2 regions of the Thalassotalea sp. SU-HH00458 genome follow, and region 2 is predicted to be linked to the other one. Evidence: riboswitches for the same ligand, from Rfam matches in the RefSeq annotation. Region 2 holds a riboswitch; the other holds the start of a gene.
What was found. A riboswitch is a leader RNA that binds a small molecule or an ion and turns the genes downstream of it on or off. The one in region 2 is predicted to bind lysine.
Positions count from the first base shown of each region.

Region 1: another riboswitch for lysine. It lies ahead of dapA (4-hydroxy-tetrahydrodipicolinate synthase); the one in region 2 lies ahead of lysC (lysine-sensitive aspartokinase 3).

Region 1 covers NZ_BAABWW010000002.1:169,473-180,945, forward strand. The annotation lists gene ABXH06_RS03720 (radical SAM protein) at 1-118, shown strand, start outside; gene arcA (two-component system response regulator ArcA) at 185-886, opposite strand; gene ABXH06_RS03730 (sensor histidine kinase) at 1,072-2,703, opposite strand; gene ABXH06_RS03735 (methyltransferase) at 2,803-3,840, opposite strand; gene ABXH06_RS03740 (DsbA family protein) at 4,032-5,312, shown strand; lysine riboswitch at 5,442-5,663, shown strand; gene dapA (4-hydroxy-tetrahydrodipicolinate synthase) at 5,740-6,684, shown strand; gene ABXH06_RS03750 (2,3,4,5-tetrahydropyridine-2,6-dicarboxylate N-succinyltransferase) at 6,716-7,465, shown strand; gene ABXH06_RS03755 (PLP-dependent decarboxylase) at 7,507-8,754, shown strand; gene ABXH06_RS03760 (succinylglutamate desuccinylase/aspartoacylase family protein) at 8,811-9,959, shown strand; gene ABXH06_RS03765 (M16 family metallopeptidase) at 10,096-11,473, shown strand, end outside.
Region 2 covers NZ_BAABWW010000013.1:32,905-44,377, forward strand. The annotation lists gene pdsO (sortase-associated OmpA-like protein PdsO) at 1-296, opposite strand, end outside; gene pdsR (proteobacterial dedicated sortase system response regulator) at 555-1,286, shown strand; gene pdsS (proteobacterial dedicated sortase system histidine kinase) at 1,283-3,472, shown strand; gene queE (7-carboxy-7-deazaguanine synthase QueE) at 3,518-4,192, opposite strand; gene queC (7-cyano-7-deazaguanine synthase QueC) at 4,268-4,951, shown strand; gene lysC (lysine-sensitive aspartokinase 3) at 5,037-6,407, opposite strand; lysine riboswitch at 6,509-6,705, opposite strand; gene ABXH06_RS16770 (ElyC/SanA/YdcF family protein) at 7,100-7,717, shown strand; gene ABXH06_RS16775 (Nif3-like dinuclear metal center hexameric protein) at 7,778-8,536, opposite strand; gene ABXH06_RS16780 (class I SAM-dependent methyltransferase) at 8,601-9,371, opposite strand; gene gloB (hydroxyacylglutathione hydrolase) at 9,504-10,313, shown strand; gene ABXH06_RS16790 (LysM peptidoglycan-binding domain-containing protein) at 10,425-11,473, shown strand, end outside.

The DNA.
Region 1 (11,473 bases), on a different contig from region 2:
TTTAGTGTTAAAAGGGGTGTTAGGGCAAGATAAAACTAAGTTACTACAGTTAGTGAATGAAGCCATTGAGCGACCAAGCAATGTAATGCTGCGACAAGAATGGCAACGGGGTTTGTGATTAACCAAAAATAGCGAATAAAAAAGCCACTTTACGTGGCTTTAATGGTTATATTCACGAGGACTTTTATTCTACAGTACCGACAAATCGATAACCTTCACCATGAATAGTATTGATAAGCTCTGCAGCGCCTTCTACAGATTCAAAATGCTTTCTTAAACGACGAATAGTAACATCAACGGTTCTGTCGTTAGAGCGTAAATCACGGCCTGTCATTTCTTTGATTAATTGCTGGCGAGTGACAATTTGTCCTGTATTTTCAATGAGTAATTTTAAAGCTCGATATTCGCCGCGAGGTATAGAGATGATTTCGCCGTTTGGTGAGGTCATTTTACGAGAGTTACCATCTAACACCCATTGATTAAAACGGATGATGGCACTATCAGACTCGGTTTTACCTTGTGATATACGATTAAGAATATTTCGAGCACGAATGGTTAATTCGCGAGGATTGAAAGGTTTAGTCAGATAGTCATCTGCCCCTATTTCTAATCCTAAAATTTTATCAATATCACTATCTCGTCCCGTTAGAAATATTAGCCCTAAATCACTATTGTTTGTTAGCTCACGCGCAAGCAATAAACCGTTTTTACCCGGTAAATTAATATCCATGATCACTAAGTTAATAGTATTTTTTTGTAATTGTTGCTCCATGGCTTCGCCATTGATCGCTTCTGAGACATTATACCCTTCAGCTTCGAATAAATTACGCAAATTAAATCGGGTAACATCTTCATCTTCTACAATAAGTATATGAGGTTTTTGCATGCTCAGTTTCCAGTTCAAAAATACTTTTCAAAAAATAAGGAAGTAAAATTCGTCTTGTTTAGTCATGCCTATGAAACGTATTGTTAACATAGGTTATAAAACAGTTAAATGACATGTTATATAACCTGCCATTAAAAAACAATTACTAGTTAACGAACAAAACCTTAATTTATTCATTGATATGCTTAAAGTAATTGCTCACTAATTGGGAAGTTTATTTCAAAGGTAGCACCTTTGTCAGGTTCGCTGTCTAACCTAATACTGCCACCAAGTGCTTGTGTCACTAAATTGTAAACTAAATGAAGACCAAGTCCGCTTCCTCCTTCACCACGTTTGGTGGTAGTAAACGGCTCAAAAATTTTGTCTTTAATTGTGACATCAATACCATGGCCATCATCAGCAAAGCTAATATTAAGCTGTTCGCCTAATTTCATTACCGTGATATCAATTGTGCCGTGATCTCTGTTATCAAAACCATGGATGATTGAATTAAGGATCAAGTTAATGAGTACTTGATTAATTGGACCAGGTTTACTCACCACGAGTAAATCTTCAGGACAAGTAATATTGATTTGATAAGGGGTATTTCTAATTTGCGGGGCAAGTGTTAACAACACTTCTTTGAGTAATTCATCAAAATTGAATTGTCTAAAATCTTCATTTGATTGATCGACTGCTACTTTTTTGAAACTAGAAATGAGCTCTGCGGCGCGGTTTAAGTTGCGATAAATTATACCAACATTTTCTTGGCCTTCATTTAAGAACCGTTTCAACTGACTAGATTTTAATGTTTTGTCATCAAATGATTTTTTAATATCATTGAGTCGATCAGATAACAAGGTTGATGCGGTTACGCCTAATCCTATTGGGGTATTTACTTCATGAGCCACGCCTGCCACCATATCACCTAAAGAGGCCATTTTTTCACTTTCAACTAACTGACCTTGAAATTGATGTAATTTTTCTAAAGTAGATAATAATTCTTGGTTGGAATCTTTTAATGCTTCAGTTCTTTTATTTACTTTATCTTCAAGCTCAATATTTAGGAGTAAACTTTGCTGTTCTGCGACATCAAGTTTAGTAATGTGCCGTTCAGTCCTATTTAGCAAGTTGTTAATGTTTCTCGCTAAAATATCGATTTCCTTAAACGGCATAGGCTTCACTCGAAGTGAGTAATCTTTCGTTTGCGAAATATGCAAAATATCTGCATTTAATTCCCTTAGAGGTGTGGTGATGAGGTTTTCTAATCTAAAACTGATGAAGATTACCGATGCGAGTAAGACTAAAAAAGTAACAATAAAAATAATAAAAAGTCGAGTGCTAAAAGTAAGGCCAGAATTAATATCTAATTGAATATAAACATAACCGATTTCTTCTCGATTAAACTCAATAGGTGCGACATATTTAACGATATCATCTTCAAAATAAGGGGAAGCATATAAGGTTTTTTCTTGGGAGGTAATTCGCGTGGTATTTTTAGAAATTGACCCACCCATTTTAAAGTTATAACTGGCAAATATGCCAAAATTTTCTGGATACTTTTTATAAACATCAATGTAGTGAATTGAAGATAATGATTTGAAATTATCAAGTTTGTTGTTGAGGTTATTAAGCTTATTTGTACGAATATCTTCCACACTTAATTGAGCAACATAGTTACCTAAATCAATAATATTTTGCTTGTACTGTTGTTTCGACTCTTTCAGAAAAGTACTAGAAATATAAAAGATAGCGAGTGAAATAAAAACAAAAACAAAGCCTAATACTGTGATCAAAATTGAACGACGAATTGAGCTTATTTTATGGGTTTTTGGCATATTGAGTTGTTCTAAGATTAATAACAGCTATTTAGATAATTATTGATAACTTAACAGATTTCAACTTTTCTTACAGAATTATGTTTTAAATCTGTTGAGTTAGCGTTTCAACCTCGCATGATAAATAGTAAAACCTCGTTCTACGGCCAAAATTTCAGTTTGCCCTAAAGATTGCTCAATAATCGGTTGGTATTTTAGAAAACTATTGGCAACAATGGTTAACGAGCCTTGTTTATTTAGGTGTTTTTTAACCCCAGCTAAAAAGCGCTCTGTCGCTTCATAATGGGTTTTTATCCCTTGGTGAAAAGGAGGATTGGAAATGACATGCTGATATTTCTCAGTAATGTCTGACAAGCTATTTGTTGCAATCACCTTACCTGTTAATCCATTTAGTGAAAGGGTTTTTTCTGATGAAACGAGTGCTAGCGCACTGACATCAGCTAACGTTAATTCTGATTGAGAACAACTTAAGCCTAAGTAGCAAGCAATTACTCCAGCTCCACATCCAAAATCAAGCACCTTTCCCGTGACTTCTTTAGGTAAGTTATTGAGTAAAACTTGCGTACCTGTATCTAACTTAGCTTGACTAAAAACGCCGGGTAATGCGGCAACTTTGAAAGTGAGAGAGCCAATAGCGACATTATAATAATGGAACCACTCTTCAAGATTAAATGTGCGGTGATGGTTAGATAATTGCGTTTCAACTAAGGTACAGTGGCGCGCTGAATCAATTTTGTCGCAAAAGTTTGTTTGCTCTTTGAGCAATTTGTTAATGGATTTTATGCCACTTTTATTTTCCCCGACAATCAATATTCTCGTTTCTGCTGTTGAACATTGCGCTAACATCGCAAAAGTAAATAATAGCTCTTGCTTGCTTTTAGGAAATTGAATAATAACTAAGTCATGTTTTTTTTGTGTTTGATAATGTGCAGCAAAAACACAGTGGCATTGTTGGTTTTGTTGATGCTGTTGGTGTAATTCAAAATTGTTATCAAAGTAGGTGATATCACATTCTTTATTTAAAGATGTTAGACTCTGTGACAACTCATCATTTGGCATGTTAATTAATAAAGGAGTCGTTGCCAATAATAGTGATTCGTTACGAATTAATACTTGGCTTAAGTTACTTAAATACATTGAATTACCTAATTTATAAGCTTACAAAGCAAGATAAGTAGCCTATGATTCATTTACGTTATTTGATGGCGCTATTCTACAATAAGTTATCGAATTCACCAATCATTCACCAAGACTAATATCACGGTTTGAATGTTTAATATGGACGTTAAAATAAGGGCATTACCATTACCGCTAAATTATTTTCAAAAATGAAAGCAGCATGGCTGAGAAGTAAAACCAGAGCGCATATATTAACGCTTAAGTATTTGCATTGGCCGAATATATTTGCTGATAAGCCGAGTGTTGAAGTTTATTTAGCACTTAACGACCCCCACAGTTTTATGCTGGTGCAAGTTTTACATGATTTGGAACAGCGGTTTAACATTAAATTAAAACTATTTCTTATATATGAAGCGGTACCAAGTATCTCAATTGATCCTAAGCTAAGGCGAGCATGGGCGCTACAAGATGCTAATTATATTGCTCAACAATATGGGCTTAAAGCCATTGCAGGTTATCCTTCTGCTAAAGCTTTAGTCACTGGCCAACAACTTTGGCAGTTGCAAGAAAAAAATGTCACGCAAGCCATGAAAATATTTGAACAAACTTGGTTTGACGAATTTGATTTTTACTATAATCCTTCCACTCCTTTGATTAATTTTCAAATCAAAAATCAGCAGAGACTGAATAATAAAGGTCATTATTTACCGGCAACGCTATTTTTTGCAGGAGATTGGTATTTAGGGATCGACCGATTACTTCATTTAGAAAGAAAACTGATTGCTCTGGGCTTGATTCATACAGATAAAATTAATAAATATACTGCTAATTTGTTAACCGATAACCAAGCCAGTCAGGATGAAAGCGATAATACCGATAGTGAGCGTTTATCTAATGAAAACACTTGTGAGGTTTTTGTTTCTTTACGCAGTCCTTATTCATATATCGGCTTTGAAAAAGTTAAAAAATTGGCGCAAAAATATAATACGAGACTGATAATTAAGCCGGTTTTACCTATGTTAATGCGAGGATTGGAAATGCCCATTAACAAGTCACGCTATATCTATTTTGATGCTCATCGAGAAGCTAACTTAGCGAATATCCCTTTTAAAACCTTCAATGATCCACTTGTACAAGGCATTGTTAATTGTTATGAAATTTTCAGTTATGCCGAATTTACCGGGAAAGCTGTCGCATTTATAAGCGCGGCTTTTGAAGCTATCTATGTAAATAACTATGATCTTTCACAACATCAAGTAATGAAACTGATCTGTCAATCAATAAACCTTGATTATCACAAAGCCAAAGAATACGCACAGCAACATGATTGGCAACAATGGTCAGACGTTAACCAAACTGAATTAGAAACATTGGGCTTTTGGGGCGTTCCGTGTTTTAAATATCAAGAAATAATTTGTTGGGGGCAAGATCGTCTTGTTCCTATTGAAATTGCCATGCAAAACCGAAACCCTGAGAAAATTAACGATTAACTCTGATACGAGATAAGATTTTTGATGGCTAGACGGCTATTGCTTCGCTTTAGAATAAATGTTCTAATAGTGGCGTCCCTTATTTAAGTTAACTTGTCATGTAAACATCGAAGGACAAGTTATCCCAAAAGGGCCAGAAGAGGAGCGTTAACTAGGTAGTTATCATGAAGAGATCAAACTCTAGTGATTGATAGTAATGGAGATTAACGCCGAGATAATTACATATTTTGATGATGTATTTGTCGGTTGTTTAGGTTGAATCCTAACAATTGTCACCTATTTATTATGTGTTTTAGACCTTAAGTTTTCTAAAATATTTAATGTTAATACTGGTGGAGAGCTTCTGGCCTTTGTAAGCCTCTCTTCATCACAAGTTGAGGCTATGCAAACGCCTTAAAGTTCTCCGAACAAGTTGAGTTCGAGAGAAATGAATCAAACGAATAGCGCTACTAAAAACCAATCCCAACAAATTCAAACGGTTGCACAAACGCGTCTGTGGACAGCATTAGTGACACCAATGTTGCTCAATGGAGACGTTGATTTTGTTACGTTAGAAAAACTCGCCATAGAGCAAGCTAATGCAGGAAATGGTATTGCTTTACTCGGCAGTACAGGGGAAGGCTTAGCCTTAACCCCTACAGAGCAATTATCGGTGGTTAAATGTGTAAGTGCTTTATCATTAACTGTTCCCCTAATGGTGTCAGTAGGCGGTTATAATCTACCTAATCAATTAGCGTGGATATCCCAGTGTAATGATCTCGAAATCTCTGCTTACTTATTAACTTGCCCTATTTACACAAAACCAGGAGAAGTAGGTTTAACTCATTGGTTTAGTGAGCTTTTAGAGCAATCTGAACACCCGTGCATGATTTATAACATTCCATCACGAAGTGGCATTAATATTCCGCTAGCTGTGATGAAAAATATTCAAAGCCATAAAAACTGTTGGGCCATGAAAGAAGCAAGCGGTGATATGGATACCTTTAAATCATATGCTCAACAATGTCCTGAACTTGACATATATAGCGGTGAAGATGCCATGGTTGCACACTTGCTTGAAGCTGGTGTAAAAGGTCTGGTTTCAGTAGCTGCAAATGTATGGCCACAAGCTACGCATCGTTATGTAAATATGGCATTAGCGGGTCAGCATCAAACATTATTTCCCATTTGGGATAAAGCAGTGGAGGTTTTATTTCAAGTCGCTAGTCCTATTCCGGTTAAAGTATTAATGCATCTCACGAATAGGTTGAATTACCCAACTTTACGTGCCCCTCTCACCGCGTTAGAAATCACCGATAATCCGTTTGCGTTAAAGTCTTTAATGGCAATAGATATCGAAATAAATCAATGGCTTGAGCAAAGCCAATCGTAAATTTAAAACAAATCATTGGAGTTAAGTAGTAATGAATTGGCAAGACACATTAGCTGAGTTAGAGGCAGGTACGATACGTGCCGCGAATCAAGATGAACAAGGTAATTGGCAAGCGAATATTGCTGCCAAAGAAGCGATTTTAGCGGCATTTAAAGCTGGAGAAAATACCGAATTTTCAGGAATATACCAAGGCTTTGTTGATAAAAATAATTTACCAGCCCGTGAATTTACCGTTGAAAACGGGGTGCGATTAGTACCCGGTGGTTCATCTGTTCGTCGTGGGGCTTATGTAGCTCCACGAGTCATAATTATGCCACCCGCTTATATTAACGTAGGTGCGTTTGTTGACTCTGGCACTATGGTAGATAGTCATGCATTAATTGGTTCATGTGCCCAAATCGGTAAGAATGTTCATGTATCAGCTGCCGTGCAAATCGGTGGTGTTTTAGAGCCTGTAGGCGCTAGCCCCGTGATAATTGAAGATGATGCTTTTTTAAGTGCAGGGGTTGTTATTGTTGAAGGTATTGTTGTTAAGAAAGGCGCGGTTTTAGCGCCGGGAGTTTCTTTATCAGCGTCAGTACCTGTTTATGATTGTGTCAATCAAGTGATGTTAGAAAAAGGCGCTGATATACCTGAACGAGCGATTGTTGTGCCAGGCACACGTCCTGTGAAAGGTGAGTGGGCTCAGTCTCAAGGGTTGAATATGGCATGTGCGTTAATCGTAAAATATCGCGATGAAAAGAGTAACGCATCACTAGAATTAGAATCTTTATTGCGTTAAACGCAAACAATCAATGATAAAACAATCCCTTGAGTGAAAATATGAGTGCATATACTAATCTCCCAGTGTGGCTTGAGCAATTTAAAGCCGATAAACAATTTCAACCTAGCCTACTTGCACATCAAACGAAAAATGAGCATGAGCAAGCTTACTTTGTTTATCATCTTGATGCCTTAAAAGCGCATTTAGCACATTTACAACAGCAAGATGTCATCAAACTTTGGTTTGCAGTGAAAGCGAATCCGTTATCCAGCATTATTCAAACACTCGATGGTGCGGGGTTTAATTTTGATGTAGCGAGTACTGGAGAGTTGCATCAAGTACTTAAACAGGGGATCAGTAGCGATAGAATTTTAAATACTGGTCCTGCCAAATCGAAAAAACAGTTAGCTCGTTTTATCGAACAAGGGGTTAATACTTTTGTTGTTGAAAGTGTGAATCAACTTAATTGGCTAAATGAAGTGGCCAGTGAGCAGAAAGTCAAACCGCAAGTGTTATTAAGAGTACAATTACAATGGCCTGATGGTGAAAAAAATCCATTAGGTGGTAATAGTTTAACGCCTTTCGGTTTGTCAGTTGCAGAGTGGCAAAATATTCATGTAGATGACTTTAATCAATTAGATCTCTGCGGATTACATATTTTTCAGTGGGGCAATATGCTCAGTAATGAAAAAATGTACTCATTATGGCAACAAATGGTAGAGCCTTTAGTTGACTTGGCAAACGATATTGGCATGTCACTTAATATTCTCGATTTAGGTGGCGGCTTAGGTATCGATTATCTTGAGCAAGGGCAAAAACTATCTTGGCAAAAGATATTAACAGATTTAGCGAATATCAAAGCACAAGCCAATGTAGCAGAGCTTTGGTTAGAATTAGGGCGTTTTGCTGTTGCCGAATGTGGTTATTATGTCGCGCCTGTGGTTGATCGAAAACTGAATTACCAGCAAGAGCAATTAGTCCTTTCTGCTGGCATAAATCACCTTTTACGACCTGCGATTACCGATCAACCTTTTCCGGTAAGCTTATTACGTGACTCTTCTGCGGATGTGCAATATTTTGATATTCATGGCCCGTTGTGTACCAGTATGGATAAATTAGGCCATCTACCACTGCCTAATGACGTGCAGGTGGGCGATCAGCTAATTTTTGGTTATGCCGGGGCTTATGGTTTTACTGAAAGTATGCCATTTTTTCTTTGTCATCAAATTGCTGCTGAATATACCTATAGCCAAGGGGAGCTAACCGAAGTACGAGCTGCAGAATCAGCTGATTGGTATTTAAGATAAAACGATAATAACGAACAATAAGATTTAGCATAACCAAATAATAATTGAGAAGTAAAATGACACAATTTTCTAAAGAAGTCATGCATGTTGGTGAGATGGCCAGTGGTGCCGCATTAACGGTACCGGTATATCGCTTAAAAGGTCAAAGTGATGCGCCGAGTGTATATATTCAAGCAAATATGCATGGCGCTGAAGTACAAGGCAATGCGGTAATATTTCAATTACTTGAATTACTTCGAAATACACAAATTAAAGGTGATATTACCTTAGTTCCTTATGCTAATCCTGTCGGTTGTAACCATAAAAATGGTGAATATACCTTAGGTCGGTTCGATCCTATTACTGGGGTAAATTGGAATCGTATGTATCATTTTGACGAAAGTATCATTAAACCTTTCGTGCGCGATAGTATAGGTAAAGATGACAAGACCATTGAGGCAAATTTTAAGGCATTAATGATCGATAGTATTGAACAAAAACTCGATCATAATATTTTTGGCTTAACCACCGGACAACGTATTGCTTATCAATTACAACGTTTAGCTCATCAGGCTGATTTAGTGTTAGACCTTCATACTGGGCCTATTTCAAGTAAGCATTTATATTGTCCTGAGTATGCAGTAGAAAGCGCAAAATATTTCGATATTCCACATACCTTATTGATCCCTAACGCGTTTGACGGGGCTTTAGATGAAGCGACTTTTTGTCCATGGTGGAAGTTAGAAGAAGCGTTTGCAGAATTAGGGATCAAATTTTCTATTAGCTCAAATACCTTAAACAAAGAAAGCTTTACTGTTGAATTGGGCTCTCAAGAGCAAATTGATCTTGATGTTGCGCTTGAAGATGCCAAAAGTATATTAAGTTATTTGCAATACAAAGGAGTCATCGATACAAGCGCGTATCAGCCCAAAAAAATGACCCGTTTCGCTTGTTATTTAAAAGACTATAAAGCGTTTTATTCCCCTATGGGTGGCATGGTTGATTATTTGGCGGAGTTTGGCAAGCCTCTCAAAGCGGGCGAACCACTAGCGCGGATTTTGCGAATGGATAATTATCACTTTGAAGAAAAAGGCGATGCTGATCCGCTGCATTATGTCTCTTTAGATCATGAGGTGATCCCTATCCTGCATTTTGCTTCGGCAAGCGTAAATCAAGGCACTGAATTATATAAAGTCTTTACGGAGTTTTTTATTTTAGAAGAGTAAAAACAGTCGCCAATGTAACGCTGTTAAATCTCTTTTATTTTATCTATCTTACAAAACCTTTTCAAAATATAGCTTAGTTATTGACGGTTGCTGTTATTAAGGGCAATCTGTATAAAAAAAATACAAGGGAAAGGTTATGGAACATAAAAAAGCATTGTTTTATGGTGGCTTATTTTCGTTATTACTCGCGGGATGTAGCCAACCAGAACAAGTCAAAGAAAGCGAATCAGCTGCGCCGTCACAACAAACGTTGCTTGAAAAAATAGCTGACAAATCAAACGAAAGTCCTACCGTAGCAAGTTTCAATGTCCCAATAGAATATTTCACCTTAGATAACGGCTTGAAAGTCGTATTATCTCCTGATGATACTGCTCCCACGGTGACAGTGGCCGTTTATTATAATATTGGTTTTCGAAATGAACCAAGAGACCGCACCGGTTTTGCCCATCTATTTGAACATATGATGTTTCAGGGCTCAGAAAACCTTGGCAAGATGGAATTCATTAAGTTAGTGAATGCTAATGGCGGCGTACTAAATGGCTCGACCAGATTTGACTACACTAATTACTTTGAAATAGTACCGTCTCATAAATTAGAAACCTTTTTATGGGCTGAAGCTGATCGAATGAAAGGCTTAGCCATTACGCAAGAAAATTTAACCAACCAACAAGGCGTCGTTAAAAATGAAGTAAAAGTGAATGTACTTAACCAGCCCTATGGCGGCTTTCCTTGGTTAGATATGCCTCAATATGCTTATTCTAATTGGTTCAACGCCCATAACTTTTATGGTGATTTGGAGGATTTAGATGCCGCAAGTTTAAAAGACGTTGATGATTTTTTTAACCTTTATTATGCACCTAACAATGCAGCATTAGTGGTAGTGGGTGATATCAATATAGTTGAAGCAAAAGCTATGGTTGAAAAGTATTTTGCTAAGTTGCCTGCAAGTGAATTACCACCGGCACCTGATTTAACGGAACTACGTCAAGAAAAAGAATTAAAGTTTAATAAGTTTGATAAATTAGCGCCGAAACCAGCTTATGCATTTGCTTATAAAATGCCTGAACGCAATACCCCAGAGTATTATGCGATGGGAATTATTGATCAAATTTTGGTGCAAGGTGAAGATAGCTTGCTGTATCAAGAGCTAGTAAAAAATAAGCAAATTACTGGTCAGATTGGCGGCGGTATCAATTATTTATTAGGGAATATGTTTAATTATAACGGCCCCATGTTGTGGATGAGTTCGTTTACGCATGACGAAAATGTTAGCCAAGCACAGATAAGCGCAGCGATTGATTCAGTTATTACTCGTTTAGAAGAGCAACCTTTAACGGAAGAAGAAATGTCTAGAGCGATTGTTAAAATTCGTTCGCGTTTGTTTGACTCATTAGATCAGTTTTATGGTTTTGGTAAAGCGGATTTATTAGCAAGTTTTGCGCTATTCGATAATGACCCAGCAAAAATAAATGCTTTAGAAACTTCTTTTAAAGAAGTAACACCAGAATTAATTA
Region 2 (11,473 bases):
TTTGAAAGTTGCACTACTAACTCATCTTTATCATTACTGACATTGATATGTTTTGCTGTAAACACACCTAGGATCCCTGAAACAAAAGCCCCTACTGGCCCTGCTACTACAGCCCCTAATACAAGACCACTTCCAAAGCCAATATTTTCGTTTTGTTTATGTTGCTCTGCTTTAGTCAATTCACTCGTTTTTACATCATCATTTGCCATTAAGGGTGTTGAAATTAATGAGGTTGCTACAAAGCATGCTAAGCAAGTTTTTTTTATCGTCACTTGATTTAAAGTTGAATTTTTCATAATGCCACCATTATTGATAGTTAGTTAAAGTTAAAATTTAAGCGTTGTCTTCGCTTCTTTGTGATGACTTTATTAAACCAAGTAAAAATGCCATTAAAAGGTCACAATAATGGCAATGCAATAAACAAATGTGGCAACAATATGGCAATGTGACGAAATTCAGGAATTTATTGATAAATTTTTATATAGTGACGTTGTCAATAAAACAGATACGTCTCAAATAACTTGAGTCAAGTCGATTTAGGTAAAGATATATAAATGTCAAAAAGAATTGCTATCGTCGAAGATGAAGCCGCGATTAGAGAAAACTATGCTGATGTACTTAGAGCACAAGGTTATCAAGTTCAAACTTATGCCAATAGAGCTTCAGCGACACAAGCCTTTAGTATTAAGTTACCTCATTTAGTTATTTTAGATATTGGCCTAGAACAAGAATATGATGGCGGCTTCACTTTATGCCAATGGTTAAGAAATTTATCGGTGACTTTACCGATTATTTTTTTAACCGCCCGTGACAATGATGTCGATACTGTGTCGGGTTTGCGCATTGGCGCAGATGACTACTTAACCAAAGATATTAGCTTACCTCATTTAACCGCAAGAATTTCAGCGTTATTTAGACGTGAAGACGCTTTAAATAAACCCACTGAACAAGATCATTTACTCACCGTCAATGATTTAACCATCGATAGTCAAAGAATGACGGTAAAATGGCAAGATAAGCTAATTGATTTAACAATAACAGAATTTTGGATGGTTTATGCCTTAGCCAAAACTCCTGGTCATGTTAAAAACCGCCAACAACTGATGCAAGATTCTAAAATTTATGTTGATGACAGTACAATCACCTCACATATTAAACGGATCAGGAAAAAATTTAATCTTCGTGACAAAGATTTTGACTGTATTGAAACGGTTTATGGCATGGGTTATCGATGGGAGCAAGGAAACACAACAAGTGTCAATAACAAGGTAACTTCTCAAGTATGAAGTTTAGGTTTGGTTTACGCAGTAAGTTATTATTACTTTCATCCTTTTTAGTCGTTATTCCTTGGTTTGGCTATCAATATGTGTGGGAGATGGAAAAATATTTAAGGTTTGGTCAAGAGCAAACCATTATTGGCACTGCACGCGCCCTTGCCACGGCATTGCATGAGCGCCCCAATCTGTTTAATAACCAAGCGAGCTTTTTACCAAGTGTCGAAAAAGGGAAAGATTTATATGGTTATCAACTGAACCATCCAATAAATTTAGATGGCAGTCACCAAGATTGGCCAAACTATCTCGCTAAATCGCATTATTACGGTGTTAATAACCAAGTGACCAATAGCGATTCCAAAGCAACTTTACCGCTTGAAAAGCTCTCAAATAATTACACAGCAGCCGTTGGCAAATATGATAAGTATTTGTATTTTTTCGTCAGCGTTGTCGATGATAAAGTCATTTACCGTGATAAAAACGCCCGCAGTATTAATCTGAATGACCGTTTAGAGCTGGCTTTCACAACTCCTGAAGGTAAATTTCAACGCTATCTTGTCGCAAATAAGCAAGCTGGATGGTTAGATATCTTTCAAATACAAAATGACGATCTTACTCCTCCAACCCCGGCTCTGTTTATCCAAGGAAAATGGCTTGAAACGACCCAAGGTTATAATATTGAGTTTCGGATCCCGTTAAAAAATATTAGTGATAATTTAGCCTTTGCTATTCACGATGTTGATGAGAGGTTTGGACAAACAAACAGTATTATAGCCAGCGCGAATACAGCCAATAAAGATTCGTTAGGCACAATACTCGTGCCCTCTCCAGAAATAGAACGTATTGTTAAAGGCATGAGTTACACCAATTCAAGTGTATGGGTTGTCGACCAACATCATCGCGTACTCGCCAAAGCAGGCGATATTCAACAGGCCAATGGCCTTTGGCAAAAAAATAAAATTAATCAAAATCAAGAAGATTGGCGTACCGAGTTACAATCTTTATTGAAACCATTATTTAACCGATTATTAACCCAACCACCGAAAGCATTTATTGATCAACTTTATGATGCCCAAAACCTGACAGGTAAACATATTGAATCCGCCTTACAAGGTATTCCGCAGTCTCAATGGCGACTTTCCAGCGATAATAAAGCCGTTATTTTAACCGCAGCGTATCCAATTTATTTTGGTAATAAAGTCCATGGTGCTGTTATTGTTGAAGAAACCAATAATGGTATTCGCACGGTCAGAAACCAAGCACTGGAAAAATTATTTACCAGCATATTAGCCATCATACTTTTTGGTATTATGGCATTCTTTTTTTTCGCAACTAGGATCTCGAATAGGATCAGAGCCCTACGTAATCAAGCTGAGCAAGCCATTGATGAACACGGCAGAATTAATGAAGTGATGATCGCATCAACGAATAACGATGAAATTGGTGATCTATCACGAAGTTTTGCCACCGCGGTAAGTCGATTAAGTCAATATAACCATTATCTGGAGAACATGTCTTCTCGGCTTTCTCATGAGTTAAGAACACCGATTGCTGTGGTTAGAACATCATTAGAAAATTTAACCTTGCAAAAACAACAATCTTCTCATTCAAATGCTTATATTGAGCGAGCACAACAAGGACTAAATCGACTCAATTTAATTTTAACCAATATGAGTGAAGCAACCCGATTAGAACAAATGTTAAAAAATACCGACAAAACTAAGTTTAATTTTTATCAGGTTTTAAACGGCTGTTTACAAGGTTATCGTCAAATTTATGAAAACTATCAATTTCTAGCTAACTTCCCCGATCAAAACGTTATGATGGTGGGCTCTCCAGAGCACATTGCTCAGCTACTTGATAAAGTAATTGGTAATGCCGTTGAATTTAGTGAAGATAAAAAAATAACCTTAGCGGTAGAAGATAAATCGAATGTTTTAATTTTACATATTAGTAATAATGGCCGTTACTTGCCTGAAGAAATGACAGAAAGGTTATTTGACTCGATGATATCAATCAGGGACAACCATCAAGATCTTGATGGATTAAGTGAAGAAAATAAAAGACCACACTTAGGTTTAGGACTTTATATCGCAAGGTTGATTTGTCAGTTTCATCAAGGTGAAATAAAGGCTAATAATCATCACAACCCAAAAGGTGTCACGATAACGATCACTTTACCATTAGTGAAAACTTAAACCATTAATTCGATTCAATAACCATTATTGTGATCGTTAAAAAATTTACTCAATACCAATGTATTTATGTATTTGAATAGATAACCGCCAATTATTTTCAATGCAAGTTTTAATGGCTAATTGTGTTGCTCGTTCTTTTTGACTAATAGGTTGTAAATATATTGGCTTTGCGGTCACCGCATGTTCAACTAATAATGCCTTTAAATCATCAACATGCTGCTCGGTAGCGACAGGGTGTTTGATCTCATTGGCTCTTTGCATCGCCGAAGTCAATATTTTATAACCGCCTTTCATATTGACTTTTGGCGACACCGTCACCCAACAATTTTCTGTGGTTTGTATTTCAAAGGTACCTGAGGTTTCAATTTGGCAACTGTAACCTTGCGCTTCAAAGACAGTGCACAGTGGTGTTAAATCCACCATACATGGCTCACCGCCGGTAATGACAATATGTTTTGCTTGAAAACCTTGACGATTAAAAATTGCCAAGATATCTTCGCTTGTTAATGCCGCCCAATTATCAGACTCCGCCGTTTTATTGATCATCACTTGTTGATCTACTTCATCTGATAAATTAATTTCCCAAGTATGTTTGGTATCACACCAAGAGCAGCCAACAGGACAACCTTGTAAACGTAAGAAAATAGAGGGTTGACCAGTAAAAGCCCCCTCACCTTGAATTGTTTCAAATAATTCGTTTATTTTGTATTTTGTCGTCATAATAGCGTTCTTTATTGCCGAAGAAATTTCAAGTAAAATGCGCAAGTTTTCTATTATACCCCAGAGAGTCCAAACATGAGCAGCAAAATCAATCGTAATATTAATAAAAAAGTCATTGTTATTTATTCTGGGGGCATGGATTCATTCACCGTGCTTAATCGTGCGATAAAAGACGGTAAAGAGGTGTATGCATTATCGTTTGATTATGGACAACGACACGTTAAAGAATTGCAATGTGCGAGTGACGTGTGTGAAAAGTTAAACATTCCACATAAAGTCATTGATATTACGACGATTAATCAGTTATTAGCTGGTTCTTCTTTAACCGATAAAATTGATATTCCAGAAGGTCATTACGAAGCTGAAACGATGAAATCAACGGTTGTTCCTAATCGAAACATGATTTTACTTTCATTAGCCGTTGGTTATGCTGTCTCTGTTGGTGCAGCACAAGTTTATTACGGAGCGCATTCTGGTGATCATGCAATCTATCCAGATTGTCGTCCTGAATTCGTCGAGAAAATGAATGATGTTTGTCAAATTGCTAATTATGAGGCTGTGGAAATTTTCAGTCCGTATTTAACCGTTACAAAATCTGATATTTTAACGGATGGAATAAAAATGGCATTAGATTATAGCCAAACATGGACATGCTACAATGGCCGTGAAAAAGCTTGTGGTAAATGTGGTGCTTGCCAAGAAAGGCTAGAAGCATTTCGCGATAACAACGTTGAAGATCCACTAGCGTATGAAATTTAAATTGCCATAAAAAATAAAAAGGTGTTGTAATATCAACACCTTTTTATCTGAAACTAACTAAATTAACCTAACCCGCGTAAACTAATTACGCAAACAAAGTGTTATGCAGTTTTTCCACAGTTTCATTCGCTTGCGCTTCATTCACCAAGAAACATAAATTATGTTCACTGGCACCTTGGCAAATCATTCGAACATTAATGCCCGATAACGCATCAAAAATACTCGTACCAACCCCGTTTGTTTTATGAATACTATTACCGACAACAGCAACTAACGACAATCCATTTTCAACAGACACTTCACAAAGTTGTTCTAATTCGTCAACAACAGTAGAATTTAATAACGCTTGTGTTGAGCCCGTTGGGTTATCAAATGTCATCGCGACACTAATTTCTGAGGTTGTGATCAAGTCGACACTTAATTCATGCTTAGCAAGTACCGCAAAAACTTTGGCAAGAAAACCACTAGCATGGAGCATTGCAGGGCTTTTTACCGTCACCAAAGTTTGTTCTTTACGCAATGATATAGAACGATAAGTGGGTTTTGATTCCACCGTTTTCTGAATACGAGTTCCACCTTTTTCTGGCTCTTTACTGGAGCCAACAAACACAGGGATATTTTTACGCATGGCCGGAATTAAAGTGGCAGGATGTAAAATTTTCGCCCCAAAAGTAGCCATTTCAGCAGCTTCACCAAAACTAATTTCTTTGATCGCACGTGCTTGATCGGTAATTCGCGGGTCTGTTGTAAAGATTCCAACCACATCAGTCCAAATCGCTAAACTTGAAGAATTGAGGGCTTCAGCGATTAACGCAGCACTATAATCTGAGCCACCACGACCTAGCGTGGTTGTATAACCTGCTTCGTTTTGTCCGATAAAACCTTGCGTGACGATCACCTGATCCGTTAATTTTTTCTTTAGAATTTTTTCAGCACAGTCTGCCAATTGTTCGATATCAACAACCGCTTGACCATATAAACTATTAGTTTTCATCATTTGGCGAACATCAAACGCATGTCCATTAACACCAATAGATTGTAAAACTTGCGCAAAAATTACTGAACTCATTTGCTCACCAAAAGATAAAATGGCGTCTGCAATGCGTGCACTATGGTTAAGCGATTGAGCTTGAGCGTACGCGGTTAGTTCATCAATAAGCGTTAATATTTTCGTTTCTAACGCTTTACTATCTTTTAGTTCTTGAAGAATTTTAAATTGAATTTCTTTTATATTATCAATTAATTGCTTTTGCTCATCTACTGAAACATTGGCTTGACTCAATCGTACAAGATAGTTAGTGACGCCTGAGCTAGCTGAAACAACCACAACACGGTTTGTCGGATCATTTTTTATAATATGCGCACAACGAAGCATGGCTTGATGATCAGCAACACTAGTGCCACCAAACTTTGATACGGTGATCAGATTATCATCATTGTTAGAAATGACTGACATGATAAGGTCTCCCTATTTTGCTAAATCAATTTAGCTAAATTTACATCAAGGAAGAGCATGACTGAATGAAGAGATGTATTAAAAGTACAAAGCTTAACTTTTCAGCCAGAAGCTCTCCACCCTATTCTACTTGGCAATATTGCCAAACAGAGGTGACAATCCTAAGGATTCAACCTTAGTGACCGAGCAACAGACCCCACGTTTCTGTATACCCTCGGCAATAGTCTCCCTCAATAACAGTCATAGGAATGTGGTTTCCTCGTGTTATCTACCTAGCTATTGCTCCTCTTCTGGAGTGTTAAATCAAATTTAAATACCTTTAATTGAGTGAATACTTTTCAAAGCTATTCAATATTTGAGTATTTAGTCTAATTTAACAGCGGTGCAATTAAACCCCATCTGATACGATTAATCAATAACTTAATTGCCTAATTTATATTCGTAAGATAAAAAAATCGATAAAAAATATCTTGAAAATTAATTGACCTACTGAATTTATACAAAAAGCTTGATACCATTATTTTTTGCAATTTATTTACTGAATAAAAATGGATTTGTTTTTACTGAAAAAGATCATAAGTTTTTTGATCATGCCCTTAAGCCTAATATCATTATTATTAATACTAGCTTTGATTTTGTTTTATAAAAAACCGTCACTGAGTTTTAAATGTTTATTAAGCGCCAGCTGCTTATTGATATTATTATCTACGGGCTATGTTTCTGATCGGGTGATGCACCCTATAGAAAACAATTTTAAAAGTTATCAATACAGTGATAAACCTGTCGATTACATTGTTATTTTGGGCTGTGGTAACACCACTAATCCTGAGCTCCCCGCTACCTCGCAATTATTTCCTTGTTCATTGCAACGTTTAGTCGAAGCATTACGAATTTTAAAATTGCACCCTGAAGCTCAATTAATAACCTCAGGCGCTGCTTTTGACAATAATAAATCAAATGCAGTAAATGTTAAGCAAGCGGCCATGTTACTTGGGGTACCAGAGAGAAAAATTATTGTTGAAAGCTTTCCAAAAGATACTGAGGAAGAAGCTGAATTAATCGCGCCAAGGGTGAAAGGAAAACATGTTGTCTTAGTGACAAATGCTGATCATATGCTGCGAGCCTTGAATTATTTTAAACAACATGGCGTTGCAGTAACACCTGCACCCGCCAGTCAATGGGTTAAAAATATCGATAGTGAAAAAAATTGGTCTTACTATTTACCGAAAAGCCATAATTTAACCCAGTCAACAAATGCATGGTATGAAAGTGTCGGACTATTTGTGCAATGGTTAAAATCTGATGATTAAATTTTTTATTTCATAGAAAACAAGCATGAAGTTTAATCATCAACTTAGTTAACGTCACATTTATACAGGATTATCAATATCAATAAACTGCACGTCTAGCGATAATTCTTTTTGTAAGTAATCTCCTAAAGCCTTTGCACCATATCGTTCAGTGGCATGATGGCCTGCAGCAAAGAAATGGATATCCATTTCGCGCGCTACATGCGTGGTTTGTTCAGAGACTTCTCCGGATAAAAAGGCATCTATTCCTTGCTCAGCGGCAAGTTCGATATAGTTTTGGCCACCACCACTGCACCAAGCAATAGTTTTTATGGGTTTATTCGATGGCGGAGCAATATGCAAACACTCTCTGCCTAATTGCATATTAATACGCTCGGTTAAATTTAAGGCTGAAATCGCTTGTGAAAATTCCCCCTGCACTGCAACACTTAGTGGATTGCCAAGTTCAAGAGGGCCAGTGGTGTTTATTGCTAATAATTTTGCAAGTTGTGCGTTATTCCCTAGTACAGGATGAATATCTAACGGCAGATGGTAGGCAAAAAGATTAATATCATGTGTTAATAATGCTTTGATTCTTTGATGCTTCATACCCCGGATCACATACGACTCATTTTTCCAAAAGTAGCCATGATGGACAACAATTGCATCGGCATTCTCTTCAATGGCGCGATCAATCAACGCTTGCGTGGCCGTGACACCGGTAATAACTTTATTAATGGTTTCACTACCCTGTACTTGTAAACCGTTTGGGCAAAAGTCTTTGATTTGTTCTGGCTTTAATAAGTTATTTAAATAACGTTCAAATTCGTTTCTTGTCATTGGTAGGCACTTTATAAAAATTTCATGGTGACAATGTTAGCTAATTTGCATCAATAAAAGCATCTTATTTACACTTTTTTTGCTGCCGGGACGAATTTAATGTTGAAACATTCACCGGATTGAGTTGGGTACGTAATTTCCATTTAGGTTTAATAGGCGTTAATGGTAACACTCGTTTTTTTGCAACGATCACATAAACAGAGCCAAAATTGGGAAAAAATCGTTGAGCGAATTTTCGCCAATGCCTTGAAATAAACCCTTGGCTAATATTATTAGCTAAGGTTGAATGTAAACATTTTTCATCCATTAAAATTTCATAACCCATTAAATGTAACCAATCTTTAACTCGCATAGCCGAAAAAAAACGTTCGCTCCACGGAGAATGTTGCCGTCTAAAGGGAATAAAACTATTAAGTCCCGCTAAACTAAATGGATTATATCCGGAAATGACCAAATAACCGTTGGGTATTAAAGCACGGTTAGCTTCTCGAATAACATGATGAGGATCTAAGGAAAATTCTAACGCATGGCTTAATAAACAAACATCCACACTATGTTCTAAAAATGGCAGATCATCTATCTCTGCAAAAACGGCAACATTATTATCGTTAACGGTTTTTTGATGTTCTAATAAAGCAACATGGTGTTTGATAGGACACGTTTGACTATCAACGAAGCTACTCAAGGCGCCTAATTTTAATAAGTGATAACCAAAAAATTTCGGCCACCATGGCGCTAAAAGCTGATTAATTTCAGCTAAAATTAAATCACCGTTCGGTAATTCAGACCAAGATGCCGGTGAATGAGGTTGTCTAAAAGCTAGCGCTGGTTTCATGTTTTATTCAATCAATAAGTATCAGTTAACTATAAAACTATTGAATAATGAGCACAATTATTAACGGTAAATAAAATCGTTACAATTAAAGTACTGACAGTATAATAACCATAAAGTTGTAAGGGGGCTGTTATGAATAATCAATTACCTAAAGCTAAACATATTATTTCACCAATAAAAGCATTCAAAGATAATTATATTTGGACTATTACTTCAAAGAGTAGTGAACATTTGGTGTTAGTTGATCCCGGTGATGCCAAAGTTTGTATCGAATATATAGAAAAACATAACAAAACACTCACCGCAATTTTAATTACCCATCATCATGCAGATCATATAGGCGGCATTGAAGAACTTCATCAATATTGCCAAAATAAACAGTGGCCGTTAGCAATTTATACCCCATTACAAGAAAATATCCCATTTGCGACGCAAAAATTGCAACAAGGAGATACCGTTGAATTGCCAAATATTGATTTAATCTTTAACGTGATTGATTTGCCTGGTCACACCTTAGGCCATATTGCGTATTATGCAGATGATATTTTATTTTGTGGTGACACCCTATTCTCTGGTGGTTGTGGACGAATTTTTGAAGGCACACCACAACAAATGCACACGTCATTAAATCGTTTATCAGAACTCCCCGAACGAACTCGCGTTTATTGCACTCACGAATACACGTTAGCCAATCTGACTTTTGCTTTAACGGTAGATCCAACAAATATCGAATTAATTCATTATTATAACCAAGTAAAATCAATTAGAGCCGAAGACAAAATAACCTTACCCTCATCTATTTTACGCGAAAAACAAATTAACCCTTTTTTACGCTGTCATGATGAAAAAATACGAGAAAGCGTTGAAGAATATTTTGAGAGGACAATGCACTCAACACTAGAAACATTTACTAACTTACGTGGTTGGAAAGATAACTTTTAAATAATGGTAAAGTATTTAACACCTTAATCGTTATATATAATTGCTTTACCTTGTTGATCCTCATCGCCAAATAAGTGACACTAAACATCAAGAAAAAATAACTAAATTTTTATGAAATATATATCTTTTACACTTTCCGCCGCATTTATTTTAGTGGGTTGCCAATCAACAACTTACAATGATGAACAACAAACGACTAACCGTTCTGCTAACTCTATTGAAATTTTCGATAATATCGCAACTCCTGTAGATATCAGTCATGCCTTACTTGCCGATGAAACAGCAGATGTTATACACCCCGTCAATGATGTAGAGATTTCTTTAGCCGACGATATCAATACCAGTGACGATATTTGGCAGCGCATTAGAGAGCAACTCACTTTCCCTGTTGAACAAAACCGTCGTGTTGTTGTGCAAAGAAATTGGTACGCTAAAAACCAAAATTATTTAGATCGAGTAGCAAAACGTGCAAAACCTTACATGCACTTTATAGTTGAAGAACTTGAAGCAGCCAATATGCCCCTTGAAATGGCATTGTTACCTATCGTAGAAAGTGCATTTGATCCCTTTGCATATTCACACGGACGAGCTTCAGGAATGTGGCAATTTGTTCCAGGTACAGGTACTCGTTTTGGCATGAAGCAAAACTGGTGGTATGACGGTCGACGTGATGTTATTGCATCAACCAAAGGGGCTATCAAGTACCTGCAATACTTACATAAGTTTTTTGACGGTGATTGGTTATTAGCACTCGCCGCCTATAATTCTGGGGAAGGACGAGTGAGACGAGCCGTGAAAAATAATGCTCGCCGTAATATGCCAACTGATTTTTGGTCACTCGATTTACCAAAAGAAACAAGGGCATACGTACCAAAGTTGCTAGCGTTAGCAGATTTAGTAAAGCGGCCAGCTGATTTCAACATTAAACTTTTTGAAATCGAAAATAAAAGTGTGATCACACCCGTTAATATTGGCTCACAAATTGACTTAGCGAAAGCAGCTGAACTTGCTGAACTGTCGTTGAAAGAATTACAACATTTAAATCCTGGTTATAATCGATGGGCTACCGATCCAAAAGGTCCACATTATTTAGTCATCCCTAATCATAAAGTAGAAAAATTTAAAGCGGGTTTAAAAACGCTTAGCAAAAAAGATCGCTT